DNA from 2 places in the Promicromonospora sp. Populi genome. Region 2 is predicted to be linked to the other one. Evidence: predicted binding sites of a transcription regulator. Region 2 holds the regulator's gene; the other holds the start of a gene.
What was found. Region 2 encodes LexA, which represses DNA repair genes until DNA is damaged. Its sites were predicted from a motif close to TCGAACANNTGTTCGA; they were not measured.
Positions count from the first base shown of each region.

Region 1: the regulator LexA is predicted to act here: its motif matches at 2,205-2,220, upstream of AB1046_RS04000 (DUF222 domain-containing protein).

Region 1 is NZ_CP163528.1:891,417-897,347, reverse strand. Features, by position in the region: gene AB1046_RS04005 (MFS transporter) at 1-521, shown strand, start outside; gene AB1046_RS04000 (DUF222 domain-containing protein) at 479-2,128, opposite strand; gene AB1046_RS03995 (iron chaperone) at 2,340-2,696, shown strand; gene AB1046_RS03990 (sigma-70 family RNA polymerase sigma factor) at 2,794-3,909, shown strand; gene AB1046_RS03985 (MFS transporter) at 3,954-5,384, opposite strand; gene AB1046_RS03980 (alpha-hydroxy-acid oxidizing protein) at 5,544-5,931, opposite strand, start outside.
Region 2 is NZ_CP163528.1:290,906-296,836, forward strand. Features, by position in the region: gene AB1046_RS01315 (ATP-dependent DNA helicase) at 1-962, shown strand, start outside; gene AB1046_RS01320 (L-lactate dehydrogenase) at 972-1,949, shown strand; gene lexA (transcriptional repressor LexA) at 2,042-2,791, opposite strand; gene AB1046_RS01330 (LysM peptidoglycan-binding domain-containing protein) at 3,041-3,478, shown strand; gene nrdR (transcriptional regulator NrdR) at 3,617-4,087, shown strand; gene AB1046_RS01340 (DUF5302 domain-containing protein) at 4,202-4,429, shown strand; gene AB1046_RS01345 (amino acid adenylation domain-containing protein) at 4,625-5,931, shown strand, end outside.

The DNA of each region.
Region 1 (5,931 bases), 600 kb from region 2:
GCCCCGGCGGCGCCGGCCTGATCCTCTCGTTCGGAGCGCTCGGCTGGTCCGCGGCGTCGTGGGTGCGCGGGCGCAACCTGCTGCGCCTGAGCCACACCGGATACGTCCGGCTGGGCGGCGGCCTGCTGGGCCTCGGCATGGTCGGTGCGGCGCTCCTTGTGCTCCCGGACCTGCCGGCTGGAGTCGGAATGGCGTTCTGGGTGCTGTCCGGCACCGGGATGGGTCTGGTCTATCCGACCCTGTCGATCCTCACGCTCGAGCTCGCGGCACCGCACGAGCAGGGTTCGGCATCGTCGGCGCTGCAGGTGGCAGACGCCGTCGCCGCTGCGCTCGCCGCCTCCGCGACCGGGACGCTCCTCTGGGCCCTGTACGACGTGGCGGGGCTACCCGCGTACGCCGTTGTGCTCGGGCTCACGGCGACTCTGGCCCTGGGAGCCCTGCTGCTCGCGAGCCGGACGCGAGCGCCGGGGGTGGGGGTTCAAGTCCCCCTCCGGACACGCGCCGACCGACCTGTCAGCTGATCCGCTGTCAGCAGCTCAGGCGGCCGCGGCCGGTGGATCCACTGGCGGCTCGCCGGGCGGAGCCGCCACTGAGGGCAGCGCCTCGACCGCCTCGGGCAGGCTGATGCGCTTGCCACGAGCGTCGGTGAAGACCCAGCCGGTCTCGACGAGTGTCCCGACGACGCCGGAGCCAGCGGGCCGGCCCAGCGCATGGTGATGCCGCGCGCGTCGACCAGCTGGTGGTGGTGCCAGCACAGCAGCGCGCTGTTCGCCACGGACGTCGCACCCCCGTCAGCCCAGTGCGTCACGGCATGGTGCACCTCGCAGCGCGAAGGTGGCTGGTCGCAGCCGGGGTAGACACAATGTTGGTCGCGGGCGATGACCGCACGGCGCATCTGCCCGGTCACGGTCCGCTGGGCGCGGCCGACGTCGAGCACCGCGCCGTCAGGCCCGAACACCACGCGAGTGATCGCGCTGTCGCAGGCCAGGCGGCGCACCAGCGCGCTTGGCGCCCGACCGCCGGTCTCGGTGAAGACCGGACCGCCGGCGGACAGCAGCCCCGGTCCCGCTCGCTTCACCCGGCCGGGTGACACCTGCCCACAGGCGACGCAGAGCCCGTCGCGGGTGCGCGTGACCTGGCTGACGAGCTCGGTCCAGGACACCGTGACGTTGAGGTGCGGTGGAATCGACGCACCCGGCGAAGCCGCGTTGGTGTCGAGGACCATGCGGGCTACGTCCGCCACGGCCTGCGCCCGGCGCTGGGCAGGTGTCCTGGAGTCCTCCGCGGCGGGAGCGCCCATGACCGCGTTGATCGCGGTGGACAGCAGCAGACCGTGCTCGTCGGTCAGGAACCCCTCGAGGTGGTAGCCGCCCAAGGTCCGCGAGAGGTCGAGGTACTCGCCCTTGGCCGCCTTGTCGTCGTCCTCGTCGTCCGCGTCCGGGTCGGTCACGGTGGCGAACCGGCGCGCCAGGATGCGGAACTGGTCGGCGTTCAGCGAGCCCGCCTCACGCAGCACGAGGCCCTCCCCGGTCACGAGGGATCCCTCGGCGATCGCGCCCTCCAGCACCACCGTGATCTGCTCCCGGGTGCGGGCGCCATCTGGATCGTCTGCAGGGTCGGGCAGATCGACGGTGACGGTCTGCACGAACAGCTCGGGCGTGGTCGGCTCACCGGTGCGAGTGTCGATCAGCCAGGCGAGCGCGTCCTCGCGCGTCGCGCTGGTGGGTGCCACCTCGGTCATCACCCGGGCATGGTCGGCCCCCAGCTCCCCCGCGACCAGGCGCTCGCGTGTCGCGGGCAGCGCCGTGGCCAGCCTGCGCGCGGTCGTCACGTCCTTGCGCGCGGTCGCCGCCGCCACGCCCTCGCGCACGCGGAGCCACGACGTGAAGGTGCGCGACATGCCGCCCGACCGCCACGACCCGTCGTCCTCGATCTTGGTCAGCAGCGTGTAGCGCATCCCGTCCAGCCGTGCCGTCAGGCGGCGGATCCGGGTGTGCGCCGACGTCAGCAGGGAGAAGCCCGGGGCGTTCCACCCGTTCAGGGCGTCGGGACCGACGAGGTCTGCGAGCTCGCCCACGACGTCGTCCATCCGGGCCAGCGCGTCTTCGATCGATCGCGCAGGAGGCACCGCACCAGGCCCCACTCCACTCGTCGCCTCTTCCATCGGTACCCACCTCCTGCCTTGGTTGACTTACCCCATTGTCTCGAACATTCATACGCATTGCACGCCATCTTTTAAATCTGTGGATAACTCTTCGGGGTCAGTGGCACTCAGGGAGCCGGGTCCCGCCGGCGGCTCACACCTCGCGGCAGCACTCGCATCTCGCGAGGCTGTACCCATGGACGAGCTCACCGAGTACATCGCCAGCCTGGACGGCTCCGCACGGGACGCGGTCGAGCACGTGCGGGCACGGGCGCTCGCTCTGGTACCCGATGCCGAGGAGGGTCTCAGCTACGGCATGGCAGCGCTGCGCTATCGCGGCAGCCCGCTCATCTCGGCGCAGGTCACGGCGAAGCACATCGGGCTCTACCCGTTCAGCCCGGCGGCGATCGAGGCCCTGGCACCGGACCTGGTGGGCTTCTCGACCTCGAAGGGCACCGTCCGGTTCACGCCGGAGCAACCGCTGCCCGACGACGTCCTCGACCGCCTCATACTGCTCCGCCGGGACGAGATCGACGCCATGCGCACCCGGTGAACAGCCGCCGGCGCCGCAGCAACCAACGCCTTCGAAAAGGCTGTCACGTTTCCCGGTCCTACGACGTCAGAGGGGTATGACGCGAGAGCATGAGCTCATGAAGGATCCCGGCGACACGGGCAGTTCTGACACCACGAGCAGCACCGGCAACAGCGCCAGCACGAGCAGCACCCGCCTCGACGATGCCGCCCTCGGCCGGCTCCGCCCCCTGGCGTTCACCGTTGCCTACCGGATGCTCGGCAGCGTCGCGGAGGCCGAGGACGTGGTGCAGGAGGCACTGACGCGCGTGTCGCAGGCGGAGGGGCTGCGCAACCCGGACGCGTTCGTCACCACCGTGACGACCCGGATCGCCATCGACGTGCTGCGTTCGGCGCGGGTTAGGCGTGAGTCGTACGTGGGTGCGTGGCTGCCGGAGCCCCTGGTGGGTCCGCTTCCGTCGGGCCTGCCGTCGGGCCTTCCGGTCGCGATGGCGACGGCGCCGCCCGACGCCGCGGCGCACGCCGAGCTCGCCGATGATCTCTCGACGGCATTCCTGGTGCTCCTGGAGACGCTCACCCCGACGGAGCGCGCGGCGTTCCTGCTGCACGACGTGCTCGGTTTTCCGCACAGCGACGCCGCCGACGTCATCGGTACGAGCGAGGTCGCCGCGCGTCAGCTGGTGTCGCGGGCGAGACGACGGATCGCGCGGCAGCGCGGCGACGTCGTCGAAGGTGTGCAGCCCGCCCGGCAGACAGGTGACAGGGCCCGTGCCGACCAGCTCGTGGCCAAGTTTCTCGCGACGTGCGAGGACGGCGAGGTGGACCCGTTGCTGGAGCTGCTCGCGCAGGACGTCGTCCTGACGGGTGACGGCGGCGGGAAGGTGCCGCCGGGCATGTCGATCTCCCGGCCCATCGCCGGCCGCGAGAAGATCGCGCGGCTGCTGGCGGGCTTCATGCATCGTGGCGCGCCCCTCCACTTCGAGCACGCGCTGGTGGGCGGTGAGCCCGGCCTGCTCATCGTGGCGGACGACGTGGTGGGTGGCGGCCTGGTGGGTACGTGGTCGTTCGAGGTGTCCGACGGCGTGATCGCGGGCATCCGGGGCGTGATCAACCCCGAGAAGCTGCGGCACCTGGGGCCGCTCGCCGACCTCGACCGGCTTCAGGCGTCGCTGAAGAGCGCTCGGCTGGAGAACGCCCGGTTGAAGGGCACCCGGGCGAACCGGCACGACCAGTAGTCGGTCAGCGGGTCAGCCAGTCAGTCGGTCGCTCGGCAAGTGCGTCAGTCGGCGACGGCGTCAGTCGGCGACGGCGCTTCCCGCACGAACCACATCAGCACAAGACCGAAGAGAACGACGGCGACGATCCCGAGCGTGCCCCAGATGGTCGCGCCGGTGGCGGCGATGGTGATGGTCCACAGGAGGCTCGACATCCAGGACGTGGCGCGGCCGGTGGTGGCGTAGAGGCCGAAGATCTCGGACTCCTTGCCCGCCGGCGTCACGCGGGCGAGGTACGACCGGGACGCGGCCTGAGCGGGGCCTACGCAGGCCGACAGGATCAGCCCGCCCACCCAGTAGACGATCGGGCCGAGATCACGCAGGAACACGACGGCGAGCCCGGCGACGACGATGATGCTGAGCGTGCTGAGAATGACGGAGCGGGGCCCGAAGCGGTCGTCGGCGAAGCCCACGAGAATGGTGCTGACCCCGGCCACGAGGTTGGCGGCAATACCGAAGACGATCACCTGGTCGGCAGAGAAGCCGAAGCTCACGCCGCCGATGATCGCGCCGAACGCGAAGACGCCGCTCAGTCCGTCGCGGAACACGGCGCTGGCCAGCAGGAACCAGAAGGTGCGGCGCGCGTTGCGCCAGAGGCCCTGCACGTCGCGGAACAGCACCACGTAGCTGGCGAAGAACCCCACCTTGGCGCGGCCCTTGGTGGGCGGCAGCTCCGGCACGAAGGCCAGGACCTGCCAGGCGAACGCCAACGTCCAGAGGGCGCAGCCCACGGCGATCACGCGGAAGGCGAGGCCGTTGTCGGTGGGCATGCCCCACCAGTCGGCGGCCCTGGCGACGAGCACGAACAGGAGCGCCAGGATGCCGCCCACGTAGCCCAGGCCCCAGCCGAGCCCGGACACCTTGCCGACAGTCTTCGGCGTGGCGACGGAGACCATCATGGCGTTGTAGTTCACGCCGGCGATCTCGTTGAGCACGCTGCCCAGGCCGATCAGGGCGGCGCCGAGCACGAAGTAGGCCGGGTCAGCCTCGACGAACCACAGCGCGAGCATGCACAGCACCATGCCGACCGTGCCGCCGGCGAGCCACGCCTTGCGCCGGCCGGTGGCGTCCGCGCGCTGCCCCAGCACGGGGGCGAGGACGAGGATGAGGATGCCGGCCAGGGTGTTCCACAGGCCCACCCCGCTGGTCAGGTCAGCGAGGCCGCGCTGGTAGGCGGGGTCACCCGGACCCAGCGCCGCGACCGCCGGGTCAAGGAACGACTCCGTGGTCAGGTATGCCGCCGTGAACACGAACGTCAAGATCACCGTGTTGAACGGCTGCGTCCCCCAGTCCCAGAGCGCCCAGGAGATCACCTGACGGCGTGGGATCCGCACGCCCTCCTGCAGCTCCAGGCCCATCGTCGGGGCTGGTGGGCTCTGCGGGGCACTCGTCGATCCGGAATCCGGTGCGTCGGGTCGGCGGGGGGCGTCGGTCATGGCCGCAGTCTGCCCGGATCGCATGAATGACGGGGGCTGGGGCGGTCACGATCTCATACCGACCACGGTCAGACCCGCAGGTCACCCCGATGATCTGTACGTCTGACCTGGTCAGCGGCGGGTCAACCAGGCGTGCAGCCAGACGAACAAGGCGGCACGTCATGACGCGAGGTTGTGCCGCCCGATCTGCTCCGTCGAGGACACGCCCGCGAGCGCCATCGTGATGTCCAGCTCGGCCAGTACGTGCTCGGCGACGGCGCGGACACCGTCGGCTCCGGCGAGGGCGAGGCCGTAGACCCAGGGGCGGCCCAGGAGGACGGCGTCGGCGCCGAGGGCGAGGGCGGTGAAGACGTCGGCGCCGGTGCGGATCCCGGAGTCGAACAGCACCGGCACGCGGGCGCGGGTCGTGCCGGCGCCGTCGATCCCCTGGTCTGTGCCGTGTGCACCGACCTCGCCCGCACCGCCCTGGTGCGCGCGCACGGCGTCCACCACGGGACCAAGAGCGTCGAGGGATGCGACGGCGTTGTCGATCTGTCGCCCGCCGTGG
Region 2 (5,931 bases):
CCGACCCGGGGCTCAAGATGGCGCAGGGCGCCATGCTGCAGCTCTTCGAGACGGCCGAGCGCATGGCGCTGACGGACACGACGGCCGACGTGCTGTGGTGCTCGCGGCCGGAGAACGGCTGGGGCAGCTTCGGCGACAACGTGACGCGCCTGCACGCCGCGCCGTTGCACGTGGCCGGGCTGATCCGGATGCACCTGCTGGGCGAGTCGACAGGCATCTTCACGTCGGCCACGCTCGCGCTCGGCGGCACGTTCGACGCCGTCGCCGGCACGCTCGGGCTGAAGGGTCAGGACGCCCCGCCGTGGCAGGGCCTCGACGCCGGCAGCCCGTTCGACTACCCGCGCCAGGGCATCCTGTACGTGGCGCGGCACCTGCCCGCTCCCGGCCGGGAACCCACCACGGAGGCGCAGCTCGACGAGATCGCCGAGCTGATCACGGCAGCCGGGGGCCGCACGCTCGGCCTGTTCTCCTCCCGGCGCGCGGCCAACGCGGCGGCCGAGGCCATGCGCGAACGCCTGGACTTCCCGATCCTGGCGCAGGGCGACGACCAGCTACCCACCCTGGTGCGGCAGTTCGCCGAGGACCCGGCCACCTGCCTGTTCGGCACGCTCTCGCTGTGGCAGGGCGTGGACGTGCCGGGGCCGTCGTGCCAGCTCGTGCTGATCGACCGCATCCCGTTCCCGCGCCCGGACGACCCGGTCAAGGCGGCGCGCGCCCGCGCCGTCGAGCAGGCGGGCGGCAACGGGTTCATGGCGGTGTCCGCGCAGCACGCGGCACTGCTGCTTGCGCAGGGCTCGGGCCGCCTCGTGCGGAGCATGGACGACCGGGGGGTCGTGGCCGTCCTGGATCCCCGGCTCGCGACCGCGCGGTACGCGTCGTTCCTCACCAAGTCGATGCCCGGCTTCTGGCCCACGAACGACCCGGCCCTGGTCCGCGCCGCCCTCGCGCGGCTCGACACCTAGCCTGGAGGCATGACAGCACCGTCGGACGGTCCTTCTGTTTCTCCCACCACCAAGCTCGCGGTAGTGGGCGCCGGAGCGGTCGGGTCCACGCTCGCCTTCGCCGCGCTCGCCCGCGGAGCGGCGCGCACCATCGCCCTGCTCGACGTGGACAGGTCGAAGGTCGAGGCCGAGGTGCTCGACCTGCAGCACGGCCTGATGTTCACGCCCCAGGCGCACGTGATCGGCTCGGACGACGTGGCGGTCTGCGAGGGCGCCGACATCGTGGTGGTGACCGCCGGGGCGAAGCAGAAGCCCGGGCAGAGCCGGGTCGACCTCGCTGAGGGGACGATCGGCCTGATGCGCACGATCCTGCCGGGCCTGGTCGACGTCGCGCCCGACGCGACCTATCTGATGGTGACCAACCCCGTGGACGTAGTGACCTACGCGGCGCTCAAGATCTCCGGTCTGCCGCGGGAGCGGCTCTTCGGCAGCGGCACGGTCCTGGACTCGTCCCGGCTGCGGGTGGTGCTCGCCGAGCGGTGCGGGGTGGCGGTCGGGAACGTGCACGCGTACATCGCGGGCGAGCACGGCGACTCGGAGATCGCCCTGTGGAGCTCCGCCTCGATCGGCGGCGTACCGCTGCTCGACTGGGAACCGGTGGGCGACGCCCGGTCGATCGACGCCGCGATGCGCGCGGAGGTGCACCACGAGGTGGTCGACTCGGCCTACCGCATCATCGCGGGGAAGGGGGCCACCAACTACGCCGTCGGCCTGGCCGCTACCCGCATCATCGAGGCGGTGCTCAACGACGAACGGCGGATCATGCCGGTGTCCTCGCTGCTGGACGACTACTACGGCATCAGTGACGTCTGCCTGTCCGTGCCGTCACTGGTAGACGGGCGCGGTGTCACGGGCAACGTGCGCGTCCCGATGTCCGACGAGGAGCTGACAGGCCTGCGCGCGTCCGCGGACAGCGTCCGCGCGGTCCAGAAACGCTTCGGCTTCTGACTGACTGTCGTGCCAAGTGCGACGAGAACGGGGTTGTGTTCGTGCCAGGTCGGCATCCGAACACAACCCCGTTCTCGTCGTCCGGGAGCGGTCTACAGGGAGCGGAGGACCGCTACCACGCGGCCCAGGATCCGCGCCTCGTCGCCCGGGATGGGCTCGTAGGCCGGGTTCTGCGGCAGCAGCAGCACGTGCCCGTCGGTCTGCTTGAACGTCTTGACCGTGGCCTCGCCGTCGAGCATGGCCGCGACGATCTCGCCCTGCTCGGCGACGTTCTGCTGCCGCACCACTACCCAGTCCCCGTCGCAGATCGCGGCGTCGACCATCGAGTCGCCGGCGACCTTGAGCAGGAACAGGTCACCGTCACCCACGAGCTGGCGGGGGAGCGGGAACACGTCCTCGACGACCTGCTCGGCGAGGATCGGGCCACCGGCCGCGATCCGGCCGACGAGCGGCACGTACGACGGCGGCGGGGTGCTGGCGTCGTCGGGCACCGAACCGCCCCAGTGGACCTGGCCGCTGCGCCGCGGCTCCGGCCAGTGGATCTCACCGCGTGTCGGCTTGTCGACCTGCTCCGCCAGCGGCTCGACGAGCTCCATCGCGCGCGGCCGGTTCGGGTCGCGGCGCAGGAAGCCCTTCTTCTCGAGCATCTGGAGCTGGTGCTTGACGCTCGACGGGCTGGCCAGCCCGACGGCCTCGCCGATCTCACGCATCGACGGCGGGTAGCCCCGCGTCTCGAACGACTGCCGAATCGTGTCCAGCACCAGGCGCTGCCGCTCGGTCAGGCGGTCGGTCGGCGAGATCGCGTGTACGTCAGCGACCGCCTTGTCGCCTGGCGCGTCCAGCGTGGCGACGCCGGAGTGCGCTGTGTCGACCGCTCTCGTGTCGCTGGTCCCGTCCCGTCCCGTCATGCCCGTGCCCCTCCCGTTCCGACAAATGTTCTCCCCTGCGCGACCCACTCTAGATCACAAACTCACATCCATCAAACGAATGTTCGAGCGTGTCTCGACATCGACGGTGTCCCGTGCTACACAATGGTACGTGCGTTCGACGAACGCGTGTATGAAGAATTCGCGAAACTCGGAGGAGGGGCCATGGGGGACGTGATCCCGCTGAGGCAGTACAGCCCGACGTTCGGGCAGGCGCATACACCTGCACCCCGGCTGGTCGCCGTCCCGGCGTACCCCCGGCAGGCGTACAACCGGCAGGAGCCGCGCACGTTCGCCGACCGGCTCGGGCTGGCCGGCCTGCGGCTCACGCGCCGCGGTCGCGCGGTCCTGGTGCTGCTGGCGATGCTCCTGGTCGCGCCGATGGTGACGTGGGGGGCAACCGCCGTCGCCAGTACCGCCGGTGAGCCCACTCAAGTTCGGGTGCACGCGGTGCGGCCGGGGGAGACGCTCTGGGGCTTCGCACGGCAGGTCGCGGAGCCGGGCGAGGACGTCCGGGCGGCGGTCGGCAGGCTGCAGGAGCTCAACCGGATGTCGTCGGGCACGCTGCGGGTCGGTGAGCTGCTGCTCCTCCCCGAGGAGTGACCAGAGCCCTTAGGAGTGACCAGAAGCCACAATCCGCCGTCAAATGTTGCGGCGATGTTGCAAGGTGGTGGTTTGCCCGCTTACGGTCGGGGCGCGACCGGAGGCCTCCGGTCGGTGGTCGACCACGCAGGAGTGAGCATGCACTGCCCGTTCTGTCGCCATGCCGACTCGCGCGTGGTGGACTCGCGGACCGCCGACGACGGCCTGTCGATCCGGCGCCGACGGCAGTGCCCCAACTGCAACAGACGGTTCACCACCGTGGAGACGGCGAGCCTCTCCGTCGTCAAGCGCTCCGGCGCCACCGAACCTTTCAGCCGCGACAAGGTCGCCGCGGGGGTGCGCAAGGCGTGCCAGGGCCGTCCGGTGAGCGACGACGACCTCGCGATCCTGGCTCAGCGGGTCGAGGAGACCCTGCGGAGCAACGGCAGCGCCGAGATCGACGCTTACGAGGTGGGCCTGGCGATCCTCGGCCCGCTGCGTGAGCTCGACGAGGTGGCCTACCTCCGGTTCGCGAGCGTCTACCAGTCGTTCGACTCGCTCGAGGACTTCGAGAGCGCCATCACGTCGCTGCGTGCCGAGCGCGCGGAGCGGGCCGCCGCCCAGGCCTGACGCCTGAGCGGCACAAGGTTTCGTAAAACTTTGGCAGCCTGGCGCTAGGTGGTGCAGGCTGGGCAGACGACGGACCCGATCGAGGGACCCCCGAAACAAGAGGAGGTGATCGGTGTGACGGACGACAAGCCCAATGCCGAGGAGGCCGAGGTCCAGGGCGCTGAGGAGCCCAAGGCCCCGACCGCGCCGAGCACGGATGCGAAGGCGCGGTTCAAGGAGGCGCTGGACCGCAAGAACGCGGCTCGGCAGCGCACGTCCGCGGGCGACGTGAACACCGGTGCGGTGCACGGCTCGGAGACGACCGGCCCCGTGCAGAAGATGTTCCGGCGCAAGAGCGGCTGATCCTCGGTGGTGGAGGCCGCTGAACCTGGTTAAAGGCCAGGTCAGCGGCCTTTGTCGTGCCCGCGAGGGGGTTGATTTGACCGTTTAGGCCCTGTTCAAGTGGGGGACATCCGCGAGCTATCCCCCGGATGCTTTCGACCAGTTCTGTGACGCTGCGTCCCGCACAGCACCTCAGCGAACTGAAGAAGGAGTCCGGTGACTCAGACAGCGCAGGCCCCTGCGTCCGTGGTGGACCTCTGGGCCGCAGTCGCCGCACAGGCCCGGCGGACACCGAACGCCGCGGCACTGATCGACGGAGCCGAGGAGCTGACCTACGCGGGCCTTGTCGCCCGGGTCGCCGAGACGGCGGACCGGCTGGCCGCAGCCGGCGTGCGGGCGGGTGACCTCGTCGGTGTGCGCCTGCCGCGCGGCCGGGACGCCGTCGTGGCCTTCCTGGCCACGTTGCGCAGCGGCGCCGGGTACGTGCCCCTCGACCCGGCCTACCCTGAGCCCCGCCTGCGGATGATGGTCGAGGAGACCCGGCCGAGGGCACTGGTCACCGCCGAGGGAGTGCTGCCGCTCCCCGACAGCGTGTCCCAGCACGAGCCGGCCTACGTCATCTTCACCTCCGGCTCCACCGGTCGGCCCAAGGGTGTGCTCATCGGTCGCGACTCGCTGCGCGAGTTCAGTCGCGTGTCCGCCGAGCAGTTCTCACTGGGGGAGGGCGACCGGGTGCTGCAGTTCGCGTCGCTGAGCTTCGACGCCAGCGTCGAGGAGATCTTCCCGACGCTGAGCAGCGGCGCCACGCTGGTCCTGCGCGACGACGACATGATCAGCCGCCCCGACCTGTTCCTCGACCGCTGCGGCGTGCTCGGGATCACCGTTCTCGACCTGCCGACCGCGTACTGGCACGAGCTGGTCTCGGCCCTCGACCGCGGCGAGGCGGCGCTGCCCGCCGCGGTGCGCTGCGTGATCATCGGCGGCGAGACCGCCCGGCCGGACGCGGTGCGCCAGTGGCAGCAGGCGGTCGGCACCACCGCACGGCTCTACAACACCTACGGCCCCACCGAGACCACCGTCAGTGCCACCTTCGCGGACGTGACCGAGTGGTCGGGCAAGGTCGTGCCGATCGGCGTCCCGCACCACGGAGTGACCTGCCGGGTGGGCGACGACGACGAGCTGCTCATCGGCGGCACCGGCGTGGCCCAGGGCTACCTGAACCGGCCGGAGCTGACCGCCGACCGGTTCGTCACGGGCCCCGACGGCGCGCGGGAGTACCGCTCGGGTGACCGCGTGCGCTGGGCGGACGGGCAGCTGGAGTTCCTCGGCCGGCTCGACGACCAGGTCAAGATCCGCGGCCACCGGGTCGAGCCCGGCGAGGTCGAGGCAGTGCTGCGCACGATCGCGGACGTCGACGACGCGGTGGTGCTCGTCGACGACCGCCGCGGCCGCGCCCGGCTCGTGGCACACGTGGTCACCGCCGCCGAGACCGACCTCGACGGCGTGCGCGGCGCGCTGGGCAA